Regions from separate parts of the Bradyrhizobium sp. UNPA324 genome, predicted to be linked through region 2. Evidence: predicted binding sites of a transcription regulator. Region 2 holds the regulator's gene; each other region holds the start of a gene.
The links. Region 2 encodes PhoB, which activates phosphate uptake and scavenging genes when phosphate is short. Its sites were predicted from a motif close to TGTCATNNANCTGTCAT; they were not measured.
Positions count from the first base shown of each region.

Region 1: the regulator PhoB is predicted to act here: its motif matches at 6,107-6,123, upstream of UNPA324_RS21895 (RNA degradosome polyphosphate kinase).
Region 3: the regulator PhoB is predicted to act here: its motif matches at 7,010-7,026, upstream of UNPA324_RS15975 (DUF47 domain-containing protein).

Region 1 is NZ_LFJD01000004.1:4,546,134-4,556,527, reverse strand. It holds gene UNPA324_RS21935 (LysR family transcriptional regulator) at 1-978, shown strand, start outside; gene UNPA324_RS21930 (autotransporter outer membrane beta-barrel domain-containing protein) at 999-2,162, opposite strand; gene UNPA324_RS21920 (cold-shock protein) at 2,533-2,739, shown strand; gene purN (phosphoribosylglycinamide formyltransferase) at 2,832-3,485, opposite strand; gene purM (phosphoribosylformylglycinamidine cyclo-ligase) at 3,485-4,558, opposite strand; gene UNPA324_RS21905 (CDP-alcohol phosphatidyltransferase family protein) at 4,716-5,258, shown strand; gene UNPA324_RS21900 (P-loop NTPase family protein) at 5,365-6,042, shown strand; gene UNPA324_RS21895 (RNA degradosome polyphosphate kinase) at 6,198-8,390, shown strand; gene ppx (exopolyphosphatase) at 8,406-9,908, shown strand; gene UNPA324_RS21885 (sensor histidine kinase) at 9,925-10,394, opposite strand, start outside.
Region 2 is NZ_LFJD01000004.1:3,940,004-3,950,397, forward strand. It holds gene UNPA324_RS19040 (Hsp33 family molecular chaperone) at 1-678, opposite strand, end outside; gene argF (ornithine carbamoyltransferase) at 1,003-1,938, opposite strand; gene UNPA324_RS19050 (aspartate aminotransferase family protein) at 1,938-3,146, opposite strand; gene UNPA324_RS19055 (GcrA family cell cycle regulator) at 3,607-4,119, shown strand; gene phoB (phosphate regulon transcriptional regulator PhoB) at 4,409-5,116, opposite strand; gene phoU (phosphate signaling complex protein PhoU) at 5,139-5,855, opposite strand; gene pstB (phosphate ABC transporter ATP-binding protein PstB) at 5,867-6,685, opposite strand; gene pstA (phosphate ABC transporter permease PstA) at 6,682-7,527, opposite strand; gene pstC (phosphate ABC transporter permease subunit PstC) at 7,532-8,521, opposite strand; gene pstS (phosphate ABC transporter substrate-binding protein PstS) at 8,664-9,677, opposite strand; gene UNPA324_RS19090 (ATP-binding protein) at 9,822-10,394, opposite strand, start outside.
Region 3 is NZ_LFJD01000004.1:3,296,470-3,306,863, forward strand. It holds gene UNPA324_RS15930 (TetR/AcrR family transcriptional regulator) at 1-122, opposite strand, end outside; gene UNPA324_RS15935 (tRNA-binding protein) at 332-706, opposite strand; gene UNPA324_RS15940 (ArsC family reductase) at 811-1,170, shown strand; gene UNPA324_RS15945 (PAS domain-containing protein) at 1,174-1,821, opposite strand; gene UNPA324_RS15950 (ABC transporter ATP-binding protein) at 2,176-2,931, shown strand; gene UNPA324_RS15955 (ABC transporter ATP-binding protein) at 2,924-3,670, shown strand; gene UNPA324_RS15960 (ABC transporter substrate-binding protein) at 3,782-5,005, shown strand; gene UNPA324_RS15965 (branched-chain amino acid ABC transporter permease) at 5,079-5,942, shown strand; gene UNPA324_RS15970 (branched-chain amino acid ABC transporter permease) at 5,944-6,912, shown strand; gene UNPA324_RS15975 (DUF47 domain-containing protein) at 7,069-7,713, shown strand; gene UNPA324_RS15980 (inorganic phosphate transporter) at 7,726-8,733, shown strand; gene sugE (quaternary ammonium compound efflux SMR transporter SugE) at 8,726-9,040, opposite strand; gene UNPA324_RS15990 (peptide chain release factor 3) at 9,213-10,394, shown strand, end outside.

The sequences.
Region 1 (10,394 bases), 610 kb from region 2:
TCCTGGGACGATTTGAAGCTGTTTTTAGCGTGCGCAAAATATAAAAGTTTTCGCAATGCCGCTGAGGAGCTCGGGCTCACCTCGACCACGCTGATGCGCCGGATCGACCGGCTCGAAGAGAGCATCGGCTGCAAGCTGTTCCTGCGCGACCAGAGCGGGCTCACGCTCAGCGATGAAGGCACCGCGATGATCGCCGACGTTGCGCATATGGAGCGTCATGCCTTCAACGTCTTCCGGCGCGCTTCGCGATCGTCGAACAACACTTCGGGCACCGTACGCGTCGCGGTGACGGAGGGTCCTGGCAATTTCTGGATCCTGCCGCGCCTGATCGACTTCCAGAAAACCTACCGCAGGATCACAGTCGATCTGCGCTGTGCGATGGAGCAGGCCGACGTCGCACGGCTTGAATCGGACATCGCGATCCAGCTCGAGCCGCCGACCAATCCCGACCTGATCGTCGCCAAGCTCGGCCGTCTGCACATCTATCCCTTCGTCTCCAAGGAGTATGAAAACCTCTACGGTGTGCCGGCGACCCTCGCGGAGCTGAAGGACCACCGCATCATCAAGCAGAGCGCACCGCAGGTCGACGACGGCGCCTACGCCCGCGTGCTCGGACTGAAGTCGCTGGAGGGCATCGTCGGGATCAAGACCAATTCCTCGGTCGGCGTGCTCTATGCCGTCGAACGCGGCGCCGGCATCGGCTTCCTGCCGACGGTCTCGATCGCCCTCGGCGCGCCGCTGATCGCCGTCGATCTCGGCGTCAGCCACCACGCCGATCTCTGGCTCACCTATCACAAGGAGTTCCGCGCCTCCGAGCGCCACAAGATCGTGGTCGACTGGCTGAAGAAGATCTTCGATCCCAAGACCTATCCCTGCTTCCGCGACGAGTTCATCCATCCGAACGCGCTGGTGCCGATGATCACGGCCGCGCGCGAGGGTTTTGGGCTGACGGGATATGTCGCGGCAACGCCGGCCTAAACACCTAAGCGGGCTACCGCTCACCATTTGTATTCGAAGCCGACCGTGCCCTGGTGCGAGGTCAGCTGGCTGCGAAACTTGCCGTCGTAATTGAGGTAGAGCCGCGCCACGTTGGTCAGGCTGAGCGAAGCCGAGGCGCCGGCATCCGCGCCGTAGCGGCTCTCGCCGATGCCGGGAACGACGATGCTCTGGGCTCCCAGGCTGACCTGGATCGACCCGAGATCCTGGTGGAAATTGTCGACGAACTTGCCGTAGGCGGACAGGTCGAGGATCTTCTGATCGATGATGAAGTAGCGGCCGATCTCGGCCCCGATCATGACGCGCGCGCGTGAAAGCGCCGTCGAGCCGACGTTGAGCGGATCGAGGCCGCCGGTCTCCTGGAACGCCGCGCTGGTGGCACGCACATATTCCAGCGCCCCCTTGGGCACGATGCGCATCTGGTCCTTGGTCCAGTAATAGCTGATCTCGGTCAGCGCGCCGTCGATCGCGGCGCGGTAGCCCGCGGTCGCAAGACCGAGGCCCGTGTCACGGCTGGAACGGACCTTGCCGAAGCCGTGCACCACGGCAAAGGCCCAGGTCCACGGGCCCTTGTCGACCGAGCCGTTGACGCCGATTTGCGTCAGGTCGAGCGTCGCCGATTGCAGCGCCAGCGGCACATCGACGTCGGTGTGGCTCTGGTCGACGGAGAAGCCGAGATTGACACCCGGCCCCACGCGCGCGCCAAAGCCGGCGACGCCGCCAACCGTCTTGCGCCTGTCGCCGACGAAGTCGCCTTGCGCGTCGGTACGGACCGAGATGCCGTAGCCCTCGAACCAGGTACGATAGCGCGGATCTTCCGTGCTCGCCGATGCGCCACCGCCGCCGGGATTGGTGCGGAACGCCCGGTTGAAACCACCCGATGCCTGGTTGCCGAGCCGCTCCAGGAAGCCGGAGCCGAGATTGAGCGCGCTGTTTCCGACCGACTGATCGTAATTGGTCGATGTCGGCGACGGGATCGGTATCGGGGTCGGTGACGGCGTGGGCGTGGGCGTCGGCGTAGGCGTCGGGCTTTGCGCGAAGACTGGCGATGCGGCCGACATCATCACGACGATCGCAAACGCCATCGCGATCGCCGCTGCAACCCTGCGGACGCGGTCCAGCCCGATCGTCTGCCGTGTCCCGGAGGGCTGCGACGTGCAGCACATGACGACAAATCCCGAAAGCAAATGGCGGCGCGCAAAAATGTAACACGCGCGGCGCACGCATGCCGCGATTTGTGCCGAACTGCCACGGAGCGTCAACCGCCTGGCCCTGTCACCGAGGCTATTGCCCTCGATTGTGGTTCCGCGGCCACAGGTCGGAAATTGCAAATCGGCACAGCCTGCCTGCCCTTGAAATTCGTGCACGGCTTGCTAACGGGCGATTTTCATGTTGCAATATTGGACACAATCGGAATTGGCCGCTCGCTGTGCGTTTCGCGACGTTGAGACTCAAACAGACTTCGGAAGCCCGTTTGTGGCGTGGCACGCGAAACAGCGGCCGCGTCTTTTTTATATCTAGTGGAGGAGACTAGCGATGCCGCAAAAGGGCACCGTCAAATGGTTCAACCCGACCAAGGGCTATGGGTTCATCAAGCCGAACGGCAGCGACAAGGACGTGTTCGTCCATATCTCGGCCGTCGAGCGTGCCGGACTCTCCACCCTGAACGAGAACCAGGTGGTTGAATATGACCTCGTGGAGAACCGCGGCAAAGCATCCGCGGAGAACCTCAAGGTCTCCTGATGTCTCTCGACGTGAAGCGCGAGAGATCATGACGTGGCCCCCCGGCTCTGCCGGGGGATTTTGTTTGTGAAGACCGCCGCGAGGACGGCGCTTCAGCGCACCACCGGCGCAACCAAAAAGTTCTCAGAGGGTCCGCTTCCATCCGTCTTGCAGACATCGCCCTCGATCCGGACCTTGCCGGTCGCAAGCAGCCGCAGCGCTTCGGGATAGATGCGGTGCTCGACCTCGAGGATGCGCTCCGACAGCGTATCCGCCGTGTCGTGATCGCTGACGGGGACCGCGCCCTGCATCACGATCGGGCCGGCATCGGTCTCGGGGATCACGAAGTGCACCGTCGCACCGGACAGTTTCACTCCGGCGCGCAAAGCCTGGCCGTGCGGATCGAGGCCGGGGAAGGACGGCAGCAGCGAGGGATGGATGTTGAGCATCCGCCCGTACCAAGCCCTGGTGAACTCGGGCGTGAACAGGCGCATGAAGCCGCCGAGACAGATCAGCTCGATACCGTGCTGATCGAGCGCCGCCTGCAGCACTTTCTCAAAACCGGCGCGGTCCTTGCCGAACGGCTTGCTCTCGATCACCAGCGTGTTCACGCCGGCCGCTTTGGCCCGTTCAAGCCCGAGCGCATCGGCCTTGTTCGAGATGACGAGCGAGATCTCGGCCGGGAAATCCGCCGAGCTTGCGGCCTTGATCAGCGCGGCCATGTTGGAGCCGCGGCCGGAGATCAGGATGGCGACGCGACGCTTCATCACAATGCCAGGTCGAGATGGCCGTTATAGACGACGCGGTGCTCGCCGTCGGCCGGGATCACCGTGCCGAGCTGCGCCACCGTCTCGCCGGCATCGGTGAAGACCTGCATGACCTGCTCGACCTTGTCGGGCTCGACGATCGCGATCATGCCGATGCCGCAATTGAACGTGCGCAACATTTCCAGCTCGGCGATGCCGGCCTGCGCCGCCAGCCATTTGAACACCGGCAGCACCGGCAGGCGCGCCAGATCGATGCCGACGCCCAGGTTCTGCGGCAGCACGCGCGGAATGTTGTCGGTGAAGCCGCCGCCGGTGATGTGGGCAAGACCCTTCACCGCACCGGTCTCGCGGATCGCACGCAGGCAGGATTTGACGTAGAGCCTGGTCGGCGTCAGCAGCGCGCCGCCGAGCGTCATGACCGGGGCGAACGGCGCCGGCGTCCCGAAGCCAAGGCCTGATTGTTCCACGATCTTGCGGACCAGCGAGAAGCCGTTGGAATGCACGCCCGACGAGGCGAGGCCGATCACGGCATCGCCCGCCGCGATGTCCCTGCGCGGCAGCAGCGTACCGCGCTCCGCGGCACCGACGGCAAAGCCGCCGAGATCGTAATCGCCGTCCTTGTACAGGCCGGGCATCTCGGCGGTCTCACCGCCGATCAAAGCGCAGCCGGATTCGCGGCAGCCTTCCGCGACGCCGGCGACGATCGAGGCGGTGGCCTCGGGGTCGAGCTTGCCGCAGGCGAAATAGTCGAGGAAGAACAGCGGCTCGGCGCCCTGCACCACGAGGTCGTTGACGCTCATGGCGACGAGGTCGATGCCGATCCCGCCGTGCAGCCCGGTCTCGATCGCGATCTTGACCTTGGTGCCGACGCCGTCGGTCGCGGCCACCAGGACCGGGTCCTTGAAACCGGCCGCCTTGAGGTCGAACAGGCCGCCGAAGCCGCCGATCTCGGCGTCGGCGCCCGGCCGGGCGGTGGCGCGCACCATCGGCTTGATCAAATCGACCAGGCGGTTGCCCGCGTCGATATCGACGCCTGAATCGGCGTAAGTGAGGCCGTTTTTGCGGTCGGTCATGCCCGATTTCCAGTGGGTTTGCGGCTGGTTACGTCGAATTCCGGGGACGCGCAATGGCTCGCATGGCGCACCGCCATATACTATGTAGAGATATCAACCGGTTCAGCCTCCCGAGAGGCCGGATTCGAGGTCAGACCGGGTGCCGGGAAGCGCTTTCGTGAGTATTCCGAATATCATTACCCTGGGCCGCATCATGCTGGTCCCGATCATCGTCTGGGCCATCGTGTCGAGCCAAATGGAGGTCGCGTTCGCCGTCTTCCTGATCGCCGGCATCAGTGATGCCGTGGACGGCTTCCTGGCCAAGCGCTTCAACATGACGAGCGAGCTTGGCGCCCTGCTCGATCCGCTCGCGGACAAGGCCCTGCTGGTCTCGATCTACATGGCGCTGGGGATCTGGGGCGCAATTCCGCGCTGGATCGTGATCCTGGTGGTGTCGCGCGACATCATGATCGTCGCCGCCGTGATCGTATCCTGGCTGTTCGACCGGCCGGTCGAGATGAAGCCCTCGAAAGTGTCCAAGCTCAACACGGTTGCGCAAGTGGCGTTCGCAGCGCTGGTGCTGGCGGCGCTTGCCTTCGGCTTCAAGCCGGCCCCTTATGATATCATCCTGATGGGCCTCGTCACGATCTTCACGCTCTCCTCGGTGTCGCTCTATCTCGTCGGGTGGCTGCGGCACATGAGCACGATCGAAGCCAAGTGAGAGCGGACCAGGTGAGAGCGGAAGCGGCCCCGCAAAAGGCCAATCCGCTCGATCAGGTCGAATTCTCTTCAAACGGGCCGGCGCGCCGGCATGGAGCAAAGCAAGCGTGGCAAGCCGCGTCCATCCCCGACAATTGGCCTTTGCGCTTCCGCATGCGGAGAGCCTCAGCCGGGACAACTTCCTTGAAGGCCCCGCCAACGCGGCGGGTCTGGCCCTGATCGACAGCTGGCCGGAATGGCCGAACCGGATCATGTGGCTGGCCGGCCCGGAAGGCAGCGGCAAGAGCCACCTCGCCGCGATCTGGGCTGAAATATCAGGCGCCCGCTCGACCGTTGCCAACGTCTTGACGGCCGCCGGCGTTCCGGGCGCGCTCGCCACCGGGGCGCTGGTGGTCGAGGATATCAGGGCCAAGGACTTCGACGAACGCGCCCTCTTCCACCTGATGAACCTCGCCCGCGAGGACGGCGCCTATGTGCTGTTCACCGGACGCGAGGTGCCGGCCGCGCTGGAGATCGAGCTTCGCGACCTGCGCTCGCGCCTGCGCGCCGTGCCTGTTGTCACGCTGCTGCCCCCCGACGACCAGCTCTTCCGCGGCCTGATCGTCAAATTCTGCGCCGATCGCCAGCTCAATGTGGACGAGAGCGTGGTCGGGTACCTCGCCACCCGCCTGGAGCGGTCCTCGGCTGCCGCCCGCCAGGCCGTGGAACTGCTCGATAGTGAAGCCTTGCGGCTCGGCCGACCCGTCACAAGGGCGCTGGCCGCCGAGCTGCTCCGGGACGTCTGACCCCGCTGGCCCGCCCGGCGGCCGCGCGAAGCCCGCTTGACGCCGCGAAGCGGCGGAACATCAATGTCATCGAAACGTCATCGCTCTAACACATGCTCCCGCGGGTTTTGCGCATAGATCGCAAAGTGAGGCGAGACAGGATGGACCGACTTCTGATGGACTCTGCGCAAGCTATTGAAACCAAAGAAAAAGTCCCGGAAACCGAGGGTCTGCCGGCGATCGCATCCAGCCCCGAACGATTCATCAACCGCGAGCTCTCCTGGCTGCATTTCAACCGCCGCGTCCTGGAGGAATCGGTCAATTCCAGCCACCCCATGCTGGAGCGGGTGCGATTCCTGTCGATTTCGGCGAATAACCTCGACGAATTTTTCATGGTCCGCGTCGCCGGCATCAAGGCCCAGGTGCGCGAGGGCATTGCCGAACGCAGCCCCGACGGGCTGACGCCATCCGAGCAGCTCGCGCTGATCAACCGCACCGTCTCCGAACTTGCCTCCGACCAGCAGGCGATCTGGCGCGACCTGCGCGGCACGCTGGCCGATGTCGGCATCGTGCTGGTCGACGGCAAGGACGTCACCAAGGCGGAACGGACCTGGATCGAGGACTACTTCCTCAACAACGTGTTCCCGCTGCTGACGCCGCTGGCGATCGACCCGGCGCACCCCTTCCCGTTCATCCCGAGCCTCGGCTTCACCATCGCGCTCCAGCTCACGCGCGCCGCCGACGGCAAGCAGATGAATGCGCTGATCCGCATGCCCGGCAAGATCGACCGCTTCATCCGCCTGCCGGCCGACGGCAAGACCGTTCGGCTGATCTCGCTGGAACAGGCAACCGCCCTGTTCATCAACCGCCTGTTCCCCGGCTACAATCTGCACGGCCAGGGCGCCTTCCGGATCATCCGCGACTCCGAGCTCGAGATCGAGGAAGAGGCGGAAGACCTCGTCCGCCTGTTCGAGACGGCGCTGAAGCGCCGGCGCCGCGGCTCGGTGATCCGGCTCGAGATCGACGCCAAGATGCCGGAGCAGTTGCGCAGCTTCGTTCAGCACGCCCTCTCGGCCGCCGACGACGAGGTCTTCCTGGTCGACGGCGTGCAAGCGATGAACGAGCTCTCACAGCTCACCCGCCTCGACCGCCCCGATCTCGAATTCACCCCTTACGTGCCGCGTCACCCCGAGCGCGTGCGCGAACACGGCGGCGACATCTTTGCCGCGATCCGGCAGAAGGACCTTGTCGTCCATCACCCCTACGAATCCTTCGACGTCGTGGTGCAGTTCCTGCAGCAGGCCGCGCGCGACCCCGACGTCGTCGCGATCAAGCAGACGCTCTACCGCACCTCCAATAACTCGCCGATCGTGCGCACGCTCGCCGAAGCCGCCGAGGCCGGCAAATCCGTCACGGCGCTGATCGAGCTGAAGGCGCGCTTCGACGAGGAAGCCAACATCCGCTGGGCGCGCGACCTCGAACGCGCCGGCGTGCAGGTCGTCTACGGCTTCCTCGAACTGAAGACGCACGCGAAACTCTCGATGGTGGTGCGCCGCGAGGGCGGCAGCCTCACCACCTATGTTCATACCGGCACCGGCAATTATCACCCGGTCACCGCGCGCATCTACACCGACCTCTCCTACTTCACCTCCGATCCGACCATTGGCCGCGATGCCGCGCGCGTGTTCAATTTCATCACCGGCTACGCCGCGCCGAGCGATCTGGAAAAGATGGCGGTGTCGCCGCTCACCTTGCGCAAGCGCATCATCGAGCACATCCAGGGCGAGACCGCGCATGCCCGGCACGGCCGGCACGGCGCGGTCTGGATGAAGATGAATGCGCTGGTCGACCCCGACATCATCGACGCGCTCTATGAGGCCTCCCAGGCCGGCGTGCAGGTCGAGCTCGTGGTGCGCGGTATCTGCTGCCTGCGCCCCGGCATTCCCGGCCTGTCCGAGAACATCCGCGTCAAGTCGATCATCGGACGCTTCCTGGAACACGGCCGAATCTACTGCTTCGGCATGGGTCAGGGTCTGCCGAGCGCCAAAGCGGCTGTGTATATCTCGTCCGCCGACATGATGCCGCGCAACCTCGACCGCCGCGTCGAGGTGCTGTGTCCGCTGCAAAATCCGACGGTGCATCAGCAGGTTCTCGAACAGATCATGGTTGCCAACCTGAAAGACAATGAGCAGAGCTGGCAATTGTTGCCGGACGGGTCCTCAACGCGTATGAAGGCCGCGAAAGGCGAGGAGCCTTTCAACGTCCACAACTACTTCATGACAAATCCGAGTCTGTCTGGCCGTGGAAAGTCGCTCAAGGAATCCTCGCCGCGTCGTCTCACGCGCCGGAACGAACGCCATCAATCCTGATCGGAGATGTCCGACGTGAAGCGGCCGCGCAAGCGCGGCTCGAGCGTCGCGGTCATCGACATCGGCTCCAACTCCGTCCGTCTCGTCGTCTACGAGGCGCTGGCGCGGAGCCTCATTCCGATCTTCAACGAAAAGACGCTGTGCGGGCTCGGGCGCGAGGTGCAGAGCACCGGCCTGCTCGCCCCCGACGCCGTCGACAAGGCGCTGACTTCGCTCAAGCGCTTTCGCGCATTGTGCCGCGTGATGCAGGTCGGTCGCGTCTTCGCGATCGCGACCGCGGCCTGCCGCGACGCCTCCAACGGCCCCGATTTCATCGCCAAGGCCGAGCGCATCTGCGCCGTGAAGATCGAGATCCTGTCGGGCCCGCGCGAGGCGCGGCTATCGGCGCTCGGCGTGATCTCCGGCATTCATCATCCCGACGGCATCGTCGGCGATCTCGGCGGCGGCTCGCTCGAATTGATCGACGTGCGCAAGAACAGCGTGCGCAGCGGCGTGACGCTGCCGCTGGGCGGGCTCGCGCTGCAGGATCTCGCCCACAAATCGCTCAAGCGCGCAGATCGCATCGTGCGCGAGGAGCTCGACGAGGTGCCGCAGCTCACCGCGGGCCGTAGCCGCACCTTTTACGCGGTCGGCGGCACCTGGCGCGCCCTCGCGCGCATTCACATCATCCAGAGCGGCTATCCGCTCCAGGTGATGCACGGCTATTCGCTGTCCGCGGCTGAAGCGCTCGACTTCTCCCGCAGGCTGCGGCGCCTGGCGGCCGCAAATATGCTCGCCGACATCGAGAGCGTTGCGGACGCGCGCCGCCCGCTCCTCACCTATGCGGCACTGGTGCTCGAGCACATCATCCGGGTGGCGAAGCCGAAGACCATCGTGTTCTCGACCTTCGGCGTGCGCGAGGGTCTGCTGCACGAGAAGCTGTCGGAGGCGGAACGCAACAAGGACGGCCTGATCTGCGCCGCGGAAGAGCTGAACCAGTTGCTGTCACGCTCGGCGAAGCACGCCCACGAGCTGATCGCCTGGACCGATCGCCTCGCGCGCGTGGTGAAGCTGCGCGAAACCCAGGAGGACCGGCGGCTGCGCCACACCGCGTGCCTCTTGTCCGACATCGGCTGGCGCGTGCATCCGGATCACCGCGGCGAGCAGACGCTGAGCCTCGTCGTCAACGGCAATTTCGGCGCGATCACCCACACTGAGCGCGCTTTCGTCGGCCTGTCGGTGTTCTATCGCTATGCGGGCCTGAGCGAGGAAAACCAGCCGCCGACCAACATGCAGGAACTGCTGACGCCGGCGCAGCTCGAACGCGCGCGCCTCTTGGGCGCTGCGTTCCGCGTCGCGCATTTGATCTCGGCGGCACGTCCGGGCGTCTTGCCTGCCACGCATTTCCGAAGCCAGGGCCGCAAATTGATGCTGGTGTTCGAGCACCGCCTCGTCGACCTCGTCGCCGATCGCGTCGGCAGCCGCTTCCGCCAGCTCGCCCGCCTGATTGGTCGCGCCGGCTCGATCGTGCGGCGTTGACTAACCGAACAGCGCGTCAAGCGAGGGATTGGGGGCTGCCCTCTGGCGCGACGATGGCTTTCAGTCCGCCGAGTTCGGAATCGGCAAGAATAAGCTGCCATCCGTAGGCACTGAGCACGTCCTGCACGATGGCGAGGCCAAGGCCGGCCCCTTCGCCACGCTCATCCAGCCTTACCCCGCGTTCGAGCACGCGTGAGCGTTGCGCGAGCGCGATGCCCGGGCCATCATCCTCGACCGTGATCGCCGGTTTCGCCGCATCCGCACCAACGCGCACCTGGCTCTTGGCGTGACGGGCGGCGTTTTCCAAGAGATTGCCCAGCACTTCCGCCAGATCAGTGCGATCGATCGGCACGCTCGGCTCGCCCGTCATGCAGGTCTTGAATTCAACGCGCTGCGCAGCTGGCGTTCGCGCCAGCGTCAGCATCAGGGACTGGACAAGCGGTCTGAGCGGCGTGGAAATACCGGCGCGCAGTCGAGCCGTCCCCC
Region 2 (10,394 bases):
GGCATCACCGGGATGCAAGTCCGCCTGCCGCGCGCGCTCCGGCGCCTTCGGCAGAAACTGCATCAGCATGCCGCCGGCGCGCCAGCGGTGCTTGCCGCCGTCGCTGGAGCGCCACTCCTCGCCGACCGCAAGGCGCACGCGCGTCGGGATCTGCTCGGAGCGCAGGAAATATTCGTGGGCGGCGTCTTCCAGGCTGCCGCCGTCGAGCGCGACCAGACCCTGGTAGCGGCTCATGTCGGGGCCCTGGTCGATGGTCATGGCAAGATGACCGCGGCCGAGCAGCGCGCCGGAGTGCATGCGGGATTCTTGGGCGTCGCCGAGGCGCGCGGCATCGAAGCGCGCATAGGCGCGCAGGCGATCCGGCGCCTGATAGTCCACCACCAGGAACGACACCGGACCGTCGGTCTGGGCCTGCAGGATGAAGCGGCCCTCGAATTTCAGCGCGCTGCCGAGCAGCGTCGTCAGCACGATGGCCTCGCCGAGCAGCTTGCCGACCGGTGCCGGGTAATCGTGCTTGGTCAGGATGTCGTCGAGCGCCGGACCAAGCCGCACCAGCCGGCCACGCACGTCGAGCGCGTCGACCTCGTAGGGCAGCACGGCGTCATCGATCGGAACTGCTGATGGCGCGCGAACCGGACCTTCGGACCCGGTTTTCATGTCAGGGGATTGGGAAACCATGGCGCTCTATCTGGGGTCGGAGGGTGGAAATGGAAGGGGGCGCGGGAGCGGCGTGTTCCGGATGCAGGTGAAGTTGTACGCAGCCACCACAAACGCGATGTCGTCCCGGACAAGCGTAGCTCCCGATAACGCGTAGCGTTGTCTTGAGCGGAGCGCAGATCCGGGACCCATAACCACAAGCTGCGATTTGGCGAAGACTGCCTGCCTCCGGCCGCCTGCCACAAGAGAGATTCCGCGGTATGGGTCCCGGATCGGCGCGCGCTTGTGGCGCGCTTGTCCGGGACGACAATTGTATGCGAGGCGGCAGCCGGGCTTCCAGCGCGGCTACTTCACCGCGTCGAAGCACCAGGCCAGAATGCCCTTCTGCGCGTGCAGGCGGTTTTCGGCCTCGTCGAACACGACCGATTGCGGGCCGTCGATCACCTCGTCGGTGACCTCCTCGCCGCGATGGGCTGGCAGGCAGTGCATGAACAGCGCATCGGGCTTGGCGAGCGACATCAGCTTGCCGTTGACCTGATAGGGCTTGAGCACGTTGTGGCGATGCTCGCCTTCCTTGTCGCCCATCGACACCCAGGTGTCGGTGACGACGCAATCGGCGCCGCGCACGGCGGCTTCCGGATCGGTGCCGAGCACGATCGGCGCCCCGGTCGCCTTGATAAAGTCGCGCATCGCCTTTTTCGGCGCGAGCTCCGGAGGGGTCGCGACGTTGAGCTGAAACTTGAAGCGCTCGGCGGCATGGGCCCAGGACGCCAGCACGTTGTTGTCGTCGCCGGTCCAGGCCACCGTCTTGCCCTCGATCGGGCCGCGATGCTCCTCAAAGGTCATGAGGTCGGCCATCACCTGGCAGGGATGCGAGCGCCGCGTCAGGCCGTTGATGACGGGCACGGTGGCGTTGGCCGCGAGCTCCAGCAGCGCCTCGTGATTGAGGATGCGGATCATGATGGCGTCGACATAGCGCGACAGCACGCGCGCGGTGTCGGCGATGGTCTCGCCGCGGCCGAGCTGCATCTCGGCGCCGGTGAGCATGATGGGCTCGCCGCCGAGCTGGCGCATGGCGACATCGAACGACACGCGCGTCCGGGTGGACGGGCGTTCGAAGATCATCGCCAGCGTCTTGCCTTCGAGCGGCTTGACCGGCTGATGCGCTTTCTGCTTCGCCTTCATGGCGGAGGATGCGGCAAGCATGCGCTTGAGCTCCGACAGCGGCAGCTCGTTGATGTCGAGGAAGTGCTTCGGCGACTTGTTGGGGGACTTGCTCATCAGCTTGCCGCCCGCTTGGTCTGGCTGACCGACAATGCGGTGCAGGCCCGCTCCAGCCGCCCGACGCTGTCCTCGATCTCGGCTTCGGTGACGATCAAAGGCGGCAGGAAACGCACGACGTTGTCGCCGGCCCCGACGGTGAGCAGCTTTTCGTTACGCAAGGCGGCCACGAGATCGCCCGAGGGCACCACGGCCTTGATGCCGATCAGAAGGCCCTCGCCGCGCACCTCGCTGACGATGTCGGGATGGCGGTCGATCACGGAGGCGAGCTTCTGCTTCAGCAGCAGCGACATCTTCTGCACGTGGTCGAAGAAGCCGGGCTTGAGCATGACGTCGAGCACGGCGTTCGCCGCGGAGATCGCCAGCGGGTTGCCGCCGAAGGTCGAGCCGTGCGAACCGGGCCCCATGCCGGCCGCAGCATCCGCGGTCGCCAGCACCGCGCCGATCGGGAAGCCGCCGCCGAGCGCCTTGGCCAGCGACATCACGTCGGGCGTGACGCCGGTGCGCCTGTAGGCGAACAGATCGCCGGCGCGGCCCATGCCGGTCTGCACCTCGTCGAAGGCGAGCAGCAGGCCCTTCTCGTCGCAGAGCTGGCGCAGCGCCTTGAGGAAGGCGGGCGGTGCCGAACGCACGCCACCCTCGCCCTGGATCGGCTCGATCAGGATGCCGGCGGTCTCCGGGCCGATCGCCTTCTTGACGGCTTCGAGGTCGCCATGCGGCACCTGGTCGAAGCCATCCATCGGCGGACCAAAACCTTCGAGATATTTTGCAGACCCCGTTGCAGCCAACGTCGCCAGCGTGCGGCCGTGGAAGGCGCCTTCGAAGGTGATGATGCGATAACGTTCCGGATGGCCCTTGGAGAAGTGATGATGGCGCACCAGCTTGATCACACCCTCCAGCGCTTCGGCGCCGGAATTGCAGAAGAACACGAAGTCCGCAAAGCTCTCGTTGCACAGGCGCGCGGCGAGCTTCTCGCCGTCCGGGCTCTGGAACAGGTTCGACATGTGCCACAGCTTCGTCGCCTGCTCCTGCAAGGCCTTGATCAGATGCGGGTGGCAATGGCCGAGCGCATTCACAGCGACGCCCGAGGTGAAATCGAGATAGCGATCGCCATTGGTCGCGATCAGCCAGCAGCCTTCGCCGCGTTCGAAACCGAGGTTGGCCCTGGCGAAAACGGGGAGCAAATGCGGGGCTGCGCTGTTAGTCATGACGTTCACTTGAATGTTGCGGACGGTGTGACGCGTGCATTGCGCAACGCACCATTGACCGGCCCGGAAAACGAAACGTGCCGCCTTTTAAGGGCGGCACGCGGCACTATCTTATGCCTGGTGAAACGGGTGTCAATGCCGCCCGGAAAGCCTCAGGAAACGCTGATTCCGTAGTCTTGCGGTGGCGATTTTGCGGGTTTTTCACCACGGAACATGTGGAAGCGAGTCGGCGGACTCTTGCGCGTGAGTCACGCCATATTGTAGCGTTTGGCTTGTCAGATACGACATCTCGTGCAGCGGTTCTGATCCCAAGAGTCCTCATGTACCGGCGTAAACGTTCGGGCGTCAGTTGCGCGCCCGGCGAGCGTTAAGGGATTCCGGCGGCACGGGTTTTTCGAGGCTTAGGCATTCGCCGCACCGACCGCCAGGATGGCAGTCGCGCAGCGAGGGAAAGGGTGCAATGACGGTTTTGACCTGGTCCGACGATCGCGTCGAGCAGCTGAAGAAGCTCTGGGAGGCCGGACTTTCGGCCAGCCAGATCGCAGCAGAGCTCGGCAATGTGACCCGCAATGCCGTGATCGGCAAAGTGCACAGGCTCGGTCTGTCCGGCCGCGCCAAGAGCCCTTCGTCGGCCGCGCCCCGGCCGCGCAAGGCACGCCCGGCGCAGCACATGATGCGGGTGACCCGCCCCATTGCGCGCGGTAACACCGCGCTGGCGCAGGCCTTCGAGGTCGAGGTCGAGGCCGAGCCGCTCACCTACGACAACGTGGTGCCGATGAGCCAGCGGCTGTCGCTGCTCGAATTGAACGAGGCGACCTGCCACTGGCCGGTCGGCGATCCCTCGAGCCCGGATTTCTTCTTCTGCGGCGGCAAGGCATTGTCCGGCCTGCCCTACTGCGCCCAGCACTCGCGCGTGGCGTATCAGCCGGCAGCGGACCGTCGGCGCGCAGCACCGAAGCCGGGCACGCGGTGAGTTCGCGGATCTAGCTGATTGCAAGAACGGTAGCCGTCACACGACGGCGCCTCGACACACCCGATGTCGTCCCGGACAAGCGCGCCACAAGCGCGCGCAGATCCGGGACCCATAGCCACCGCAAGATGTGGTTACGGGGACTCGGAGTTACCTTTTCGCAAAACAATTGCTGCCTGTGGTTAATCGCGACGAGCGCAAGCGCTCGCGCTGAGGTCCCGGATCTGCGCAGACGCTTGTCCGGGACGACACCGATGTTGTGGCCGCAGCTGCCAACCACGGCTCGCAAACCTTACGTCTGCTCGGCCTTCGCGAAGCGATCGTCGAGCGCGTAGCCGGCGCCGCGGACGGTGCGGATCGGATCCTGCTCGCGGCCGAGATTGAGCAGCTTGCGCAGGCGGCCGATATGGACGTCGACGGTGCGCTCGTCGATGTAGATGTCGCGGCCCCAGACGCTGTCGAGCAGCTGCTCGCGCGAGAACACGCGGCCGGGATGCTCCAGGAAGAACTCCAGCAGGCGATATTCGGTCGGGCCGAGATCGATCGGGCGGCCCGAGCGCGCCACGCGGCGCTTGTCGCGGTCGAGCTCGATGTCGCCATAGGCCAGCACCGTCGCGAGCCGCTCAGGGCTGGCGCGCCGCAAGAGGCCCTTCACCCGCGCGAGCAGCTCTGGTACCGAGAACGGCTTGACGATGTAGTCGTCGGCGCCGGTCGCAAGTCCCCGCACCCGCTCGCTCTCCTCGCCGCGTGCGGTGAGCATGATGATCGGCAGCTGCTTGGTCTCGGGACGGGTGCGCAGGCGCCGGCACAGCTCGATGCCGGACAGGCCCGGCAGCATCCAGTCGAGCACGATCAGATCGGGAATGTGCTCCTTGAGGCGGGTGTCGGCGTCGTCGCCGCGCATCACCGTCTCGACGTCATAGCCGTCGCCTTCGAGGTTGTAACGCAGCAGCTCGGTGAGAGCTTCTTCGTCCTCAACCACCATAATGCGTGCGCCCATGGTGTCGTCGCTCCTTAAGTCTTCAGGTATTCGGGATCGTCGTGGCGAACGTCGTCATGTCGCCCTTCGGCCGCTTGTCGGTGATCGCCTGGCCCTCGATCATGTAGAACACGGTCTCGGCGATGTTGGTGGCGTGGTCGCCGATCCGCTCGATGTTCTTGGCGCAGAACATCAGATGAATGCAGAACGAGATGTTGCGCGGATCCTCCATCATGTAGGTGAGGAGCTCGCGGAACAGCGAGGTGCAGATCGCGTCCACTTCCTCGTCGCCCTTCCACACCGCCATCGCCGCCGGCAGATCGTGCGCGGCATAGGCATCCAGCACCGACTTGACCTGCTGCTGCACCAGGTCGGTCATGTGCTCCAGGCCGCGGAACAGCTTGAGCGGATGGAAGTCGGTTTCCAGTGCGGCGACGCGCTTGCCCATGTTCTTGGCGAGATCGCCGATGCGCTCGAGGTCGGTCGCAACCCGCATGGCGCCGACGATCTCGCGTAAGTCCACCGCCATCGGCTGGCGGCGAGCGATGGTGAGCACCGCGCGCTCCTCGATGCGCTTCTGCAGCGCGTCGAGATCGGCATCGGTGGTGACGACGCGCTGGCCGAGCGGAACGTCGCGGCGGATCAGCGCATCGACGGAATCGACGATCATGCGCTCGGCGATCCCGCCCATCTCGGCGACCAGGCGGGTGAGCTCCTGAAGGTCGGTGTCGAAAGCCTTCGCGGTATGTTCAGTACCCATATTGCGTCTCCTCAGCCGAACCGGCCGGTGATGTAGTCCTGCGTACGCCGATCGGTCGGCGACGTGAAGATCTTGCTGGTGTCGTCGAACTCGATCAGCTCGCCGAGATACATGAAGGCGGTCTTGTCGGAGACGCGCGCCGCCTGCTGCATGTTGTGGGTGACGATCGCGATCGTGTAGTTCTCGGCCAGCTCCTGAATCAGCTCCTCGACCTTGGCGGTCGAGATCGGATCGAGCGCCGAGCAGGGCTCGTCGAACAGGATCACCTCGGGCCGCACCGCGACGGTGCGGGCGATGCACAGGCGCTGCTGCTGGCCGCCGGAGAGCGACAGACCGGAGGCGTTGAGCTTGTCCTTGACCTCGTTCCACAGCGCGCCGCCGCGCAACGCCTTCTCGACGCGGTCGTCCATCTCGGACTTCGAGATCTTCTCGTAGAGCCGGATCCCGAAAGCGATGTTCTCGTAGATCGTCATCGGGAACGGCGTCGGCTTCTGGAACACCATGCCGACCCGGGCGCGCAGCAGGTTGAGGTCGAGCTTGGGGTCGAGGATGTTGGTCTGGTCGAGCATGAGCTGGCCGGTGACGCGCTGGCCCGGATAGAGGTCGTACATCCGGTTGAAGATGCGCAGCAGGGTCGACTTGCCGCAGCCGGACGGGCCGATGAACGCCGTGACGCGGTTGGTGCCGAGCGTCAGGTTGATGTTCTTCAGCGCGTGGTGCTCGCCGTAATAGAAGTTGAGGTTGCGCACCGTCACCTTGGCGGGCGCTTCCGGCAGCGGATGCGACGCGAGATGAGCGCTGGAACTCACGGATACGGACAGATCGGTCATTTTGCAGTCCTCTCGGCGCCGAGGATGCGGGCGCCAATGTTCAGGGCGAGCACGGTGAGCGTGATCAGCAGCGCGCCGCTCCAGGCGAGCTGCTTCCAATAGGCGTAGGGGCTCTGGACGAAGTTGTTGATGGTGACAGGCAGGTTGGCCATCGTCTTGTTCAGGCCGAGGCTGAAGAACTGGTTCGACAGCGCGGTGAACAGCAGCGGCGCGGTCTCGCCGGCGACGCGGGCAGTGGCGAGCAGCACGCCGGTGATGAGGCCGGAGCGCGCGGCGCGGTAGGCGATGCGCTTGATCACCAGCGAGCGCGGCAGGCCGAGCGCGCTTGCCGCCTCGCGCAGCGCGTTCGGCACCAGCAGCAGCATGTCCTCGGTGGTGCGCAGCACCACCGGGATGACGATGACGGCGAGCGCCAGCGCGCCCGCGATCGCCGAGAAGCCGCGCATCGGCACCACCACCGCGCCGTAGATGAACAGGCCGATGATGATCGAGGGCGCCGAGAGCAGGATGTCGTTGATGAAGCGAATCACCGAGGTCAGCTTGTCGTTGGGGCCGTACTCGGCGAGATAGGTGCCGGCGAACAGGCCGAGCGGCGCGCCGATGCCGACGCCGAGCACGGTCATGATGATCGAGCCGACGATGGCGTTGCGCAGGCCGCCCTCCGTCGAGCCCGGCGGCGGCGTGTCCGCGGTAAAGAGCTCGAGATTGAGCCCCGCAACGCCGTTGTAGAGCAGCGTGATCAGGATCAGCGCGAGCCAGGTGACGCCGAAGGCGGCGGCGGCAATGCAGAGCCCGCGGACCACGATGTCCTTGCGGCGGCGGCGTGCGTAGATCGGGTTCATGGCGCTAGTTTCCCGCCTTCTTTTCCAGACGCATCAGCATCAGCCGCGCAGCGGCGAGCACGAAGAACGTCAGCACGAACAGCAGCAAGCCGAGCAGGATCAGGCCGGACTGGTGCAGGCCGTCGCTCTCGGCGAATTCGGATGCGATCGCCGCGGAGATCGTGGTGCCCGGGGCGAAGATCGACGAGGAGATCCGGAACGAGTTGCCGATGATGAAGGTCACCGCCATGGTCTCGCCGAGCGCGCGGCCCAGCGCCAGCATGACGCCGCCGATGATGCCGACGCGGGTGTAGGGGATCACTACGCTGCGGACGACTTCCCAGGTGGTGCAGCCGACGCCGTAGGCGGCTTCCTTCAAGACCGGCGGCACCGTCTTGAACACGTCGACCGAGATCGAGGTGATGAAGGGCAGCACCATGATGGCGAGGATCAGCGCGGCGTTGAACAGGCTGAGATAGGACGGAGGACCTGCGAAGATCGCGCCCAGCACGGGGACGCCGTCGAAGATCCTGATCATAAAGGGCTGGAAGGTGTTGGCCAGGAACGGGCCCAGCACGAAGAAGCCCCACATGCCGTAGATGATCGAGGGAATGCCGGCGAGCAGCTCGATCGCCATGCCGATCGGGCGGCGCAGCCATTGCGGGCAGAGCTCGGTGAGGAAGATGGCAATGCCGAGGCCGACGGGAATGGCGATCAGCATCGCGATGAAGGAGGTGACGAGCGTGCCGTACATCGGCCCGAGCGCGCCGAGCACGGGCGGATCGGCGGACGGCGCCCAGCGCTGCGTCCACAGGAAGGAGAGGCCGTATTCCTGCATCGCCGGGAACGCGCCGACGATCAGCGAGATGATGATGCCGCCGAGGATCAGCAGCACCGAGATCGCGGACAGCCGCGTGATCCAGTAGAAGGTGACGTCGCCGAGCTTGAACGCGCTCAAGGCCTTGGCGCGGTCATACGGTCCGGCGTCGTCGATTACATCGCTCTGAACGGCCATTTCTGCCACGCCGATCCCCTGTACCCGTTTTATACGCTTGTTTTTAGTGCCGTGCCCCGGATGACGCAGCGCCGATCCGGGGCCTGGTTTCTTCAGGTCCCGGCCCAGCGCAGCGGCGCCGCGCGTCCGGGAGAGGCGTGCCTTAGCTCTTGATCTCGGCAGCCCAGGTCTTCTCGATCTGCTGGACGACGCTGTCCGGCATCGGGATGTAGTCGAGCTCCTCGGCCGCCTTGCCGCCGTTCTTGAAGGCCCAGCGGAAGAACTTGATGGCTTCCTGCGAGGCCGCCTTGTCGGTGGCGGACTTGTGCATCAGGATGAAGGTCGCCGCGGTGATCGGCCAGGACTTGTCGCCGGGCTGGTCGGTGAGGATGACGTAGTAGCCGGGCGCCTTGGCCCAGTCGGCGTTGGAGGCGGCCGCCTGGAACGCTTCGACGGTCGGCTGCACGGTCTTGCCGGCCTTGTTGACGAGAGCGGTATAGGTCAGCTTGTTCTGCTTGGCATAGGCGTACTCGACGTAGCCGATCGAGTTCTTGGTCTGGCCGATGTTACCCGACACGCCTTCGTTGCCCTTGGCGCCGACGCCGACCGGCCACTCGACCGCGGTGCCCTCACCGACCTTGCTCTTCCAGTCCGCGCTGGCCTTGGAGAGATAGTTGGTGAAGTTGAAGGTGGTGCCCGAACCGTCCGAACGGCGGACCACGGTGATCGCCTCCGACGGCAGCTTCACGTTCGGATTGAGCTTCTTGATGGCCGGATCGTCCCACTTGGTGATCTTGCCGAGATAGACGTTGGCCAGCGTCTCGCCGTCGAACACCATCTCGCCCGGCTTGACGCCCTCGAGGTTGACCACGGCAACGATGGCGCCCATCACCATCGGCCATTGCGCAAGTCCGTCCTTCTCGAGCTGCTCGGCCTTGAGCGGCATATCGGTCGCGCCGAAGGTCACGGTCTTGGCCTGGATCTGCTTGATGCCGCCGCCCGAGCCGATCGACTGGTAATTCAGACCATTGCCGGTCTCTTTCTTGTAAGCGTCAGCCCACTTTGAATAGATCGGGAACGGGAACGTCGCGCCGGCGCCGGTGATGTCGGCCGCAAAGGCCGCCGTCGTCGATGCGGCGACCAAGCCGGCAGCGACCATCGTCTTGAGGAAATTCATGCTGGTCTCCATTGGGGGGAGCGAAGCGCCATCCGCGCCCGATCGCGCTCCCCGCGCCGCCCCTTTAGGAGCGGTCAGCTGTGCTTTTACGAAGGTTTCGTGACAGTCGGATGACACCAGCAAGCACTTGAAATCGCTTGAATTTCAGGCTGGAGCCGAAGTCCTGATCTGGGGAAAACAGGCGGTGAAAGTCGCCCCCTGTTTTGGCACGCTTTCGATCAAAAGCCTGCCGCGATGGCGGTTAAGAATATGTTTCACCAGCGATAATCCGAGTCCAGTTCCACCTTGCGAGCGGCTGTCGCCGACGTCCACGCGGTAGAACCGCTCGGTCAGCCGCGGCAGGTGCTCGGGCGCGATGCCGGGGCCGAAATCGCGGACCATGATCCGGATTTCCTGAGTTCCGTCAGCGGCCGCGCCCGAGGTCAGCGACACGATGACGCGTCCGCCGGAGGCGCCGTATTTGAGCGCGTTCTCGATCAAATTCTCGAACAGGCGGAGCAGCTCCTCGCGGTCGCCCGCGATCATCACCGGGCTATCAGGCAAATGGATCTCGACCTCGACCTGGCGCTCGCGCGCCAGCGGCTCGAGCCCGTCCGCAACCTGGCGGATGATCGGCAGCAGATCGACCAGGGTGTCGGGCCGGACATGGGCCGACAGCTCGACCCGCGACAGGGACAAGAGGTCGTCGATCAGGCGCGCCATGCGGGTGGCCTGGTT
Region 3 (10,394 bases), 640 kb from region 2:
GATCGCTTCACGATGTCGGCCATGCCGGTCTGGTGAAAACCGTCTTCGGCGAAGCAGGCGAGGGCCGCCTCGAGAATCTGCTGCCGCCGGCTTTCGCGTTGCTTATCGCTGATCTTGGGCATTCGGCCGCCTCAAATAACTGACAGGTCGATCGTTTTCTTGTGGGCGACGGTTTGGTCTAAGGCAGGCCGATCTAAATAAAAAAATGATCAGTCAGTCATTTTTATGATGGAAAATGGATCTGGTCAAGTCCTGACCAGCCGAAGGCGGAAAATGGGGGATTCGTTGCGAATGCGCCGGCAGAGGCTGCGCGCAGCACCGGATCGCGCGGCTAGAACAGCCGGCCGCCGTTCGGAACGGGCTTGCTCGGCTGCACCAGCACGACCTTGCCCTCGGCGTCGGGCAAACCGAGCGTCAGCACCTCCGAGACGACCGGCCCGATCTGGCGTGGTGGGAAATTGACGACGGCCGCGACCTGTTGTCCCACCAACGTCTCGAGCGGATGGTTTTCGGTGATCTGGGCCGAGCTCTTGCGCACGCCGAGCGCGGGTCCGAAGTCGATCCACAGCCGAAAGGCAGACTTGCGTGCTTCGGGAAACGGCCTGGCGTCGACGATGGTGCCGACGCGGATATCGACAGCGAGGAAGCTGTTGAAGTCGATGGTCGGCGCGGCGGCGGCGGCTGCGGGATCGTGGGTGACGTGCATGGGATGTCCGTTCGGCGAGTTGGCGTCGTTCGCAATATTGTCGCGCGAACCGGAGTTTCGTACAACGCCACGTCCATCATGATCCGTCATGCGCGAGGAACGTCTTGTCCAACATCATCTACGGCATCAAGAACTGCGACACCATGAAGAAGGCGCGCGCCTGGCTCGACACAAATGGTGTGTCTTACGCGTTTCACGACTACAAGGCGGCGGGCGTGGAGAAGGACAAGCTCAAGCAGTGGAGCGACAAGGTCGGCTGGGAGACGCTGCTCAATCGCGCCGGGACGACGTTCAAGAAGCTCCCCGATTCCGACAAGGAAGGCCTCTCCGAGAAGAAGGCGCTGGCGTTGATGCTAGCGCAACCATCGATGATCAAGCGGCCGGTGCTGGAAATCGGCGGCAAGCTGCTGGTCGGATTCAAGCCGGATATCTATGCCAAGGAAGTCGGCGCCAAATCGCGCTGACTGCTAGTTCAGCTCGATGATCTCGTTGCTGACGCCGGGGCGCGGCTGGTCCGCGAACTCGACCACATCGGCCGTCGCGATGCGGCCAGGCGCGCGATGGAAGAGCTCGCGATCGATCACGGCGCGCAGTTTTGGGCGCGGCGGCGCGTCATTTCCGCGCATCAGATTCTTGATCTCGAAGCTGCCGTCCTCGCAGAAGATTTTGACCGACGCGATGATGTGACAGACCTTGCCGTCGGTCTGGAAAGGCAGCAGCAGCCGTTCATAGGCGACGATGCGCCCGTAGATGTCGTCGACGTCGGCAACGCTGTAGACGGGCAGCCCGCGCGCCACGCATTCGTGGTAGATCGGCATCACGAACGGCGCGAGTCGCGGCCCGAGATACTCGTCGAGCAGAACGCCCTTGCCGGTATGTCCATAGGCGCGCGAGATGCGCGTGTTTTCGCTCTGGATGGTCAGGCGCGGCGCCGGCGTCGAAGCGTCCACCGTATAATAGATGAGATCGGACAGCTCTTCCTCGAGCCGTGCAGGCTGATACTCCCAGACCGCCGGCGCGATCTGCTGGCGCGCATAAAGTCGCAGCCACGTGTTGAGGAGATCACGCTGCCTGATCGACTTGACGACGGATGGAGCGGCGCTTGCGAAATCCAAGACAATATTCCCGGAGCGTCGAAACCCGCACAAGATGCCAGGTGCGGGAAAATTTTTGATGAAGGCTGGCGCACCGAACGAAAGACCGTTAACGACGGCTTGACGACCGGTGCCTTGCGAACCGGGAGGCCGGGCAGGCACGACATCACGCACCTCCGACTAAGGGAGCATTTGGATCCCAGCCGGAGACCTGATCTGCTCAGCTTTCCGCCTTGCCTAACCCCCGTCACCTCCGGCATATTCCGCGCCCGGAGGCGGCGTTCCGGATGGGCTCCAAGGAGTGGCTCCAAGGCCTCCGGAAAGCCGAAGCAACAAGGATAGCCACGCGCGAGGCGCGGGCAGGGGGAAATCTGTTTGGCCGATGAGTTTATTCTCGAAACGGAAGGCTTGACCAAGGAGTTCGCGGGCTTCTTCGCCGTCCGCGACGTTGCGCTCAAGGTTCGCCGTGGGAGCATTCATGCGTTGATCGGCCCGAACGGGGCCGGCAAGACGACCTGCTTCAATCTTCTGACCAAGTTCCTCAAACCGTCCGCCGGAAAAATCCTGTACAAGGGGCAGGACATCACGGCGATGGCGCCGGCGGACGTGGCCCGCCTGGGGCTTGTTCGCTCATTCCAGATTTCGGCGGTATTTCCGCATCTCACCGCGCTGGAGAACGTCCGTGTCGCGCTCCAGCGCCAGCACGGCTCTTCGTTCGATTTCTGGCGCTCCAAGTCGGTCCTCAACCGCTTCAACGATCGCGCGCGGGAGTTGCTCAACGACGTCGGCCTCGACGAGTTTGCCAACACGCCGGCGGTCGAGATGCCGTATGGGCGCAAGCGTGCACTCGAAATTGCAACCACGCTCGCGCTCGACCCGGAGATGATGCTGCTGGACGAGCCAATGGCCGGCATGGGCCACGAGGACATCGACAAGATCGCGGCGCTGATCAAGCGCATCTCCGCGAAATATACCATCCTGATGGTCGAGCATAACTTAAGCGTCGTGGCCAACCTCTCCGACATCATCACCGTGCTGACGCGCGGCCAGGTGCTCGCGCAAGGTCATTACAGCGAGCTCACCAAGGACGAGCGCGTCAAGGAAGCCTATCTGGGAGCCGGTCATGCCTGACACTGCGATCGCCGAGGCTCCGGCCAAGGCTGCGACCGGCGGAAACATCCTTCAAGTCCGCAACCTCGAAGCCTGGTACGGCGAGTCCCACATCCTGCACGGGATCAGCTTCGACGTGAAAGCGGGCGAGGTCGTCACCCTGCTCGGGCGTAACGGCGCCGGCAAGACGACCACGCTGAAGTCGATCATGGGCATCATCGGCAAGCGTACCGGCTCGGTGAAGTTCAACAACCAGGAGATCATCCGCGCGACCTCCGACAAGATCGCGCGCATGGGCATCGCGTTTTGCCCGGAAGAGCGGGGCATATTCTCCAGTCTCGACGTGCGCGAGAATCTGATGCTGCCGCCGGTCGTCCGCGAGGGCGGACTGCCGCTCGATCAGATCTTCGAGCTGTTCCCGAATCTGAAGGAGCGCCTCAATAGCCAGGGCACCAAGCTGTCCGGAGGCGAGCAGCAGATGCTCGCGATTGCGCGCATCCTGCGCACCGGCGCGAGCTTCCTGATGCTGGACGAGCCGACCGAGGGTCTCGCGCCCGTTATCATCCAGCAGATCGGCCACACCATTGCGCGGCTCAAGAAGGAGGGTTTCACGATCCTCCTGGTCGAGCAGAATTTCCGCTTCGCGTCCACCGTCGCCGACCGCTACTACGTGGTCGAGCACGGCAAGATCATTGACGGATTTTCCAATGCCGAGCTTGCCGCCAACATGGACAAGCTGCACACCTATCTTGGTGTCTAGCGCATGATCCGGACCCGGAGGGCCGCGTTAGCGCAAAGAGTGTAGCGGTTTTCCGAAAGATCATGCTCAAGACGAACTGCCAACGAGAAGAATTCAAAAAAGGAAAGTTGCATGAAGACCAGGTCGATTGCGTCATTGCTGCTGACCACCGCGCTGACATTCGCTGCGGCAGGCGTCGCGTCTGCGCAGGACAAGACCGTCAAGATCGGTGCACTGTCCGATCAGTCCGGCCTCTATGCCGACCTCGGCGGTCCCGGCTCGACGCTCGCGGCGCAGATGGCCGTTGAGGATTCCGGCCTCGCTGCGAAGGGCTGGAAGATCGACATCATCTCCGGCGATCACCAGAACAAGCCCGACATCGGCACCGCGATCGCGCGGCAATGGTTCGACGTCGACAAGGTCGACATCATCGTCGACGTGCCGAATTCCGGCGTGGCGCTCGCCGTCAACAACGTCATCAAGGAAAAGAACGGCGTCTACATCAATTCGGGTGCGGCGACCTCCGACCTCAGCAACGCGCAGTGCTCGCCCAACACCGTGCATTGGACTTACGACACCTACATGCTGGCCCACACCACCGGCCAGGCGCTGGTCAAGGCGGGGGGCGACAGCTGGTTCTTCCTGACCGCCGATTATGCCTTCGGTGCTGCTCTCGAGCGCGACACCACGGCGGTCGTCACCGCCAACGGCGGCAAGGTGATCGGCGGCGTCAAGCATCCGCTGAATACGCCGGACTTCTCGTCCTTCCTGCTTCAGGCGCAGTCGTCCAAGGCGAAGATCATCGGTCTTGCCAATGCCGGCGGTGACACCACCAATACCATCAAGCAGGCTGCCGAGTTCGGCATCGGCAAGGGCGGTCAGAAGCTCGCGGCGCTGCTGCTCTTCCTCACCGACGTCAAGGCAATCGGCCTGGAGACCGCGCAGGGCCTCAACTTCACCGAGACGTTCTACTGGGACATGAACGACCAGACCCGGGCGTTCTCGAAGCGCTTCGCCGAGAAGATGAAGAACAACGCGCCGCCCACCATGGTGCAGGCCGGCGTCTATGCGGGCGTGCGCCACTATCTCAAGGCGCTGGACGCGCTCGGCGGCAATCCCCATGACGGGGTCAAGGTCGTCGAGAAGATGAAGTCGATGCCGACGGAGGACGATCTGTTCGGCAAGGGCGAGATCCAGCCCAACGGCCGCACCATCCACAACGCCTATCTGTTCGAAGTGAAGAAGCCCTCGGAATCCAAGGGTCCGTGGGACTTCTACAAGCTGGTCGGCACGGTGCCGGGCGATCAGGCCTTTACGCCGCTGTCCGAAAGCAAGTGCGCGCTGCTTAAGAAGTAAGATAACCGCCCGCAGGCCTTAAAGGCTTGCGGGCGACTTTCAGGGAACGCCGAAGGGACCGGGTGCGGGATCGATGCAGGCTCTATACGCTCAGCTACTGGTGGGACTGATCAACGGCTCGTTCTACGCGCTGCTCAGTCTCGGGCTTGCCGTGATTTTCGGCATGCTCAACATCATCAATTTCGCCCATGGCGCGCTCTACATGATGGGCGCCTTTGTCGCCTATTTCCTGCTGAACCTCGGCGGCATCAACTATTGGTGGGCGCTGTTGCTGGCCCCCATCATCGTCGGCATCTTCGGCATGATCCTCGAACGGACCATGCTGCAATGGCTGACCGGCCTCGACCATCTCTACGGCCTGCTCTTGACCTTCGGCATCGCGCTGATCGTGCAGGGCGTGTTCCAGAACTATTTCGGCTCGTCCGGTCTGCCTTACGCCATCCCGGACGAGCTCAAGGGCGGCATGAATCTCGGCTTCATGTTCCTGCCCATCTATCGCGGCTGGGTGGTCGTGTTCTCGCTGGTGGTTTGTCTCGCCACCTGGTTCCTGATCGAGAAGACCCGACTCGGCGCTTACCTGCGCGCCGCCACCGAAAACCCGACGCTGGTCCGCGCATTCGGCGTCAACGTGCCGCGCATGATCACGCTGACTTACGGTCTCGGCGTCGGCCTTGCCGCGCTCGCCGGCGTGCTGTCGGCGCCGATCAACCAAGTGCGGCCGCTGATGGGCGCGGATCTCATCATCGTCGTGTTCGCCGTGGTCGTGATCGGCGGCATGGGTTCGATCATGGGCTCCATCATCACCGGCTTCGCACTCGGCGTGATCGAGGGGCTGACCAAATATTTCTACCCCGAGGCCTCCAACACCGTCGTGTTCGTGCTGATGGTGCTGGTGCTCTTGGTGAAGCCAACGGGATTGACGGGAAGGGCGGCCTGATATGACAACCCTGACGGACGACACGCTGCCGGCAACCCCGCGCGCGATGCGCGACGAGATGATCGCTTTCGCCCTGATGGCGCTGCTCCTGGCATCGGTGCCATTCACGGGCGTCTACCCGTTCTTCGTGATGCAGGCGCTGTGCTTTGCGCTGCTCGCTTGCGCCTTCAACCTCTTGATCGGCTACGGCGGCCTGCTGTCGTTCGGCCACGCGATGTTTCTGGGCACCGCCGGCTATTGCAGCGCGCATGCGCTGAAGGTGTGGGCCTTGCCGCCCGAGCTCGGCATCCTCGTCGGCATCGCCGCGGCCTTCGTGCTCTCGCTCATCACGGGCTACATCTCGATCCGGCGCCAGGGCATCTACTTCTCGATGATCACGCTGGCGCTGTCGCAGCTCTTGTACTTCATCTACCTCCAGGCCCCGTTCACCCACGGTGAGGACGGCATCCAGGGCATCCCGCAGGGACACATGTTCGGCCTCTTCGATCTGTCCAAGCCGACGGTGCTCTATTACGTCGTGCTGGCCGGGTTCCTCGCCGGCTTCCTCTTGATCTTCCGCATCATCAACTCGCCGTTCGGCGAGGTTCTGAAGGCGATCCGCGAGAACGAGCCGCGGGCGATCTCGCTCGGCTACCGGACCGACCAGTACAAGTTCCTGGCCTTCGTGCTGTCAGGTACGCTGGCCGGTTTTGCCGGTGCGCTGAAAGTGTTCGTGGCGCAGAACGCCTCGCTCACCGACGTCCATTGGTCGATGTCCGGTGAGGTCGTGCTGATGACGCTGGTTGGCGGCCTCGGCACCATCTTCGGCCCCGTCGTCGGCGCCTTCGTGATCATCGCCATGCAGCAATATCTGGCGGGTTTCGGCCAATGGGTGACGGTGATCCAGGGCTCGATCTTCGTGATCTGCGTGCTCACCTTCCGCCGCGGCGTCATCGGTGAAATCGCGCATTACTTCCGGAGATCGCTCTAAGTAGTTGATTTAAAGTCAATTTACTTAGCGCGCGAAAGCGGTGGATGATCCGGCTCCGCGGGCGTGAGATGACACGCGCGCGGATCGAAAATGGTCTATGACAGTTTCATGACGGCCCCCTCGGGCCGCGCCATTTCCAACCGGTAGCCTATCCCCATGATGCGATGGTTTCGCGCTTTCCTGCCCAAGGAAGAACGGTTCTTCGACTTGTTCGACCGGCATGCCCAGACGGTGATCCAGGGTTCGATCGCGCTGCAGGGCATGCTCAACGGGGGCGAGGAGACGCCGGTCTACTGCCAGCGCGTCAACCAGTTCGAGAACGACGCTGACAACATCACCCGCGAGGTGTTGACGGCGGTGCGCCGCACCTTCATCACCCCGTTCGACCGCGGCGACATCAAGAACCTGATTACCTCGCTGGACGACGCCATCGACCAGATGCAGCAGACGGCCAAGGCCGTGATGCTGTTCGAGGTCCGCAGCTTCGAGCCGCCGATGCGCGAGATCGGCGGGCTTCTGATCGAATGCGCCAATCTGGTCGGCCGTGCGCTGCCGCTGATGCAATCGATCGGCCCCAACGTGGCCATGCTGACCGCGATCACGGAAGAGCTGGGCAAGCTGGAAGGCCGCGTCGACGATCTTCACGACATCGGGCTGAAGGAGCTGTTTCTCAAGCATCGCGACGGCAATGCGATGGACTTCATCGTCGGCGTCGAGATCTACGACCATCTGGAGAAGGTGGCCGATCGCTTCGACGACGTCGCGAACGAGATCAACAGCATCGTCATCGAGCAAGTGTAGGGCAGGGTTGCCGTGGATGCTGCGTTGGGTCTTCCCGTCCTGGTCGGACTGATCGCCGTCGCGCTGCTGTTCGATTTCCTGAACGGCCTGCACGATGCCGCCAATTCGATCGCGACCATCGTCTCGACCCGGGTGCTGCGGCCTCAATTCGCGGTGTTCTGGGCCGCGTTCTTCAATTTCGTCGCCTTCATGGTGTTCGGGCTGCACGTCGCTCAGACCATCGGAACCGGTATCATCGATCCCTCGATCGTCGACGCCCAGGTGATCTTTGCGGCCCTGGTCGGCGCCATCGTCTGGAACCTCGTGACCTGGGCGCTCGGCATCCCGTCCTCCTCGTCGCACGCGCTGATCGGCGGGTTATTCGGTGCGGGCGTGGCCAAAGCCGGGATCTCGGCGGCGGTCTGGAGCGGATTGTCCAAGACGGTGATTGCAATCGTGCTGTCTCCGCTGGTCGGCTTCCTGCTCGCGATGGTGCTGGTTGCGATCGTGTCCTGGGCCTCGGTGCGCTCCACACCCTTTGCGGTGGATCGCGCCTTCCGCATCCTGCAATTCGCCTCCGCCTCGCTCTATTCGCTCGGCCATGGCGGCAACGACGCGCAGAAGACCATGGGCATCATCGCCGTGCTGCTCTATTCGCAGGGCCATCTCGGCGGCGAATTCTTCGTGCCATTCTGGGTGGTGCTGTCCTGCCAGGCGGCGATGGCGATGGGCACGCTGATGGGCGGCTGGCGCATCGTCCGCACCATGGGCCTGCGCATCACCAAATTGACGCCGATGCAGGGTTTTTGCGCCGAAACCGGTGGCGCCGCGACCCTGTTCATGGCGACCTATCTCGGGGTTCCCGTCTCGACCACGCACACGATCACCGGCGCCATCGTCGGCGTTGGCGCCGCCCGTCGCCTCTCGGCGGTGCGCTGGAACGTCGCCAGCTCGATCGTCTATGCCTGGGTCATCACGATGCCGGCGTCCGCGATCGTCGCGGCGCTGACCTGGTGGGCGGTCAAGATCTTCGTCAAGTAACCAGCTTCAGCCCGACGATCCCAGCGATGATCAGGGCGATGCTGGCAAGACGCAGGGCCGTGGCCGGCTCGCCGAACAGGACGATGCCCAGCGTCGCGGTGCCGACCGCGCCGATCCCGGTCCACACCGCATAGGCGGTTCCGACGGGCAGCGATTTGAGGGCGAGGCCGAGCAGGACGATGCTGCCGGCCATGGCCGCGAGCGTGACGACGGACGGAACAAGCCTGCTAAAACCCTCGGTGTATTTCAGGCCGATCGCCCAGGTGATCTCGAGAAGCCCGGCGACGAACAGGATGCTCCAGGCCATGACGACCCTCCATTCAAGGCAGGGTCGTCCCCGCGGCTGATATGCTGACGAGCGGGAAGGCCGTCCTTCCCCATGATCGATCCGGTCAAGCCGATATGGGGCTGGCCGAAGGGCTCCGCAATCGCCAATTGAGGCTTGATCAGGCCCATTTTCCCTGCCAAACGCTGCCGCTATGTCCGACATCGCCACCACCACGGCCGAATCGCCGGCCCGTTCCCCGCTTGCCGCTGAAGTGGCGCGGCGGCGCACCTTTGCGATCATCTCGCATCCTGACGCCGGCAAGACCACGCTGACCGAGAAGCTGCTGCTGTTCGGCGGCGCCATCAACCTCGCCGGCCAGGTCAAGGCCAAGGGCGAGCGGCGCAACACGCGCTCGGACTGGATGAAGATCGAGCGCGAGCGCGGCATCTCGGTCGTAACTTCGGTGATGACCTTCGAGTTCGAGGGCCTCGTCTTCAACCTCCTGGACACGCCGGGCCACGAGGACTTTTCGGAAGACACCTATCGCACGCTCACCGCGGTCGATTCCGCAGTCATGGTGATCGACGCCGCCAAGGGCATCGAGGCGCGCACCCGCAAGCTGTTCGAGGTGTGCCGTCTTCGGGATATCCCGATCATCACCTTCATCAACAAGATGGACCGCGAGAGCCGCGACGTCTTCGAGCTGCTCGACGAGATCGAGAAGACGCTGGCGCTCGACACCACGCCCATGACCTGGCCGGTCGGCCGCGGCCGCGACTTTCTCGGCACCTACGACGTCGTCAATGGTGGCGTGCGCCTGCTCGAAGGCGGCGGCGCCAAGACCGGCGCGGCGCAGCAGATTGAGATCGAGGAACTGGCCAAGCTCAGCGCCAATCTCGACGTGTCTGCCGTAAAGGACGAGCTCGAACTCGTCACCGCGGCGTCCAAGCCGTTCGAACTCGCGGCGTTCCGCGAGGGCCATCTGACGCCGGTCTATTTCGGCAGCGCGCTGCGCAATTTCGGCGTCGGCGATCTCCTGGAAGGCCTCGGCAAGTTCGCACCCGAGCCGCGCGCGCAGGACAGTGACCAGCGCAAGGTCGAGGCCACTGATCCGCGCATGAGCGCCTTCGTGTTCAAGATCCAGGCCAACATGGATCCGAACCACCGCGACCGCATCGCGTTTGCGCGCCTCTGCTCGGGCAAGCTCAGTCGCGGCATGAAGGCAAAGCTGGTGCGCACCGGCAAGAGCATGCCGCTGTCGAGCCCGCAATTCTTCTTCGCGCAGGACCGCTCTGTCGCGGACGAAGCCTTCGCCGGCGACGTCGTCGGCATTCCCAATCACGGCACGCTGCGCATCGGCGATACGCTGACCGAAGGCGAGGATTTCAACTTC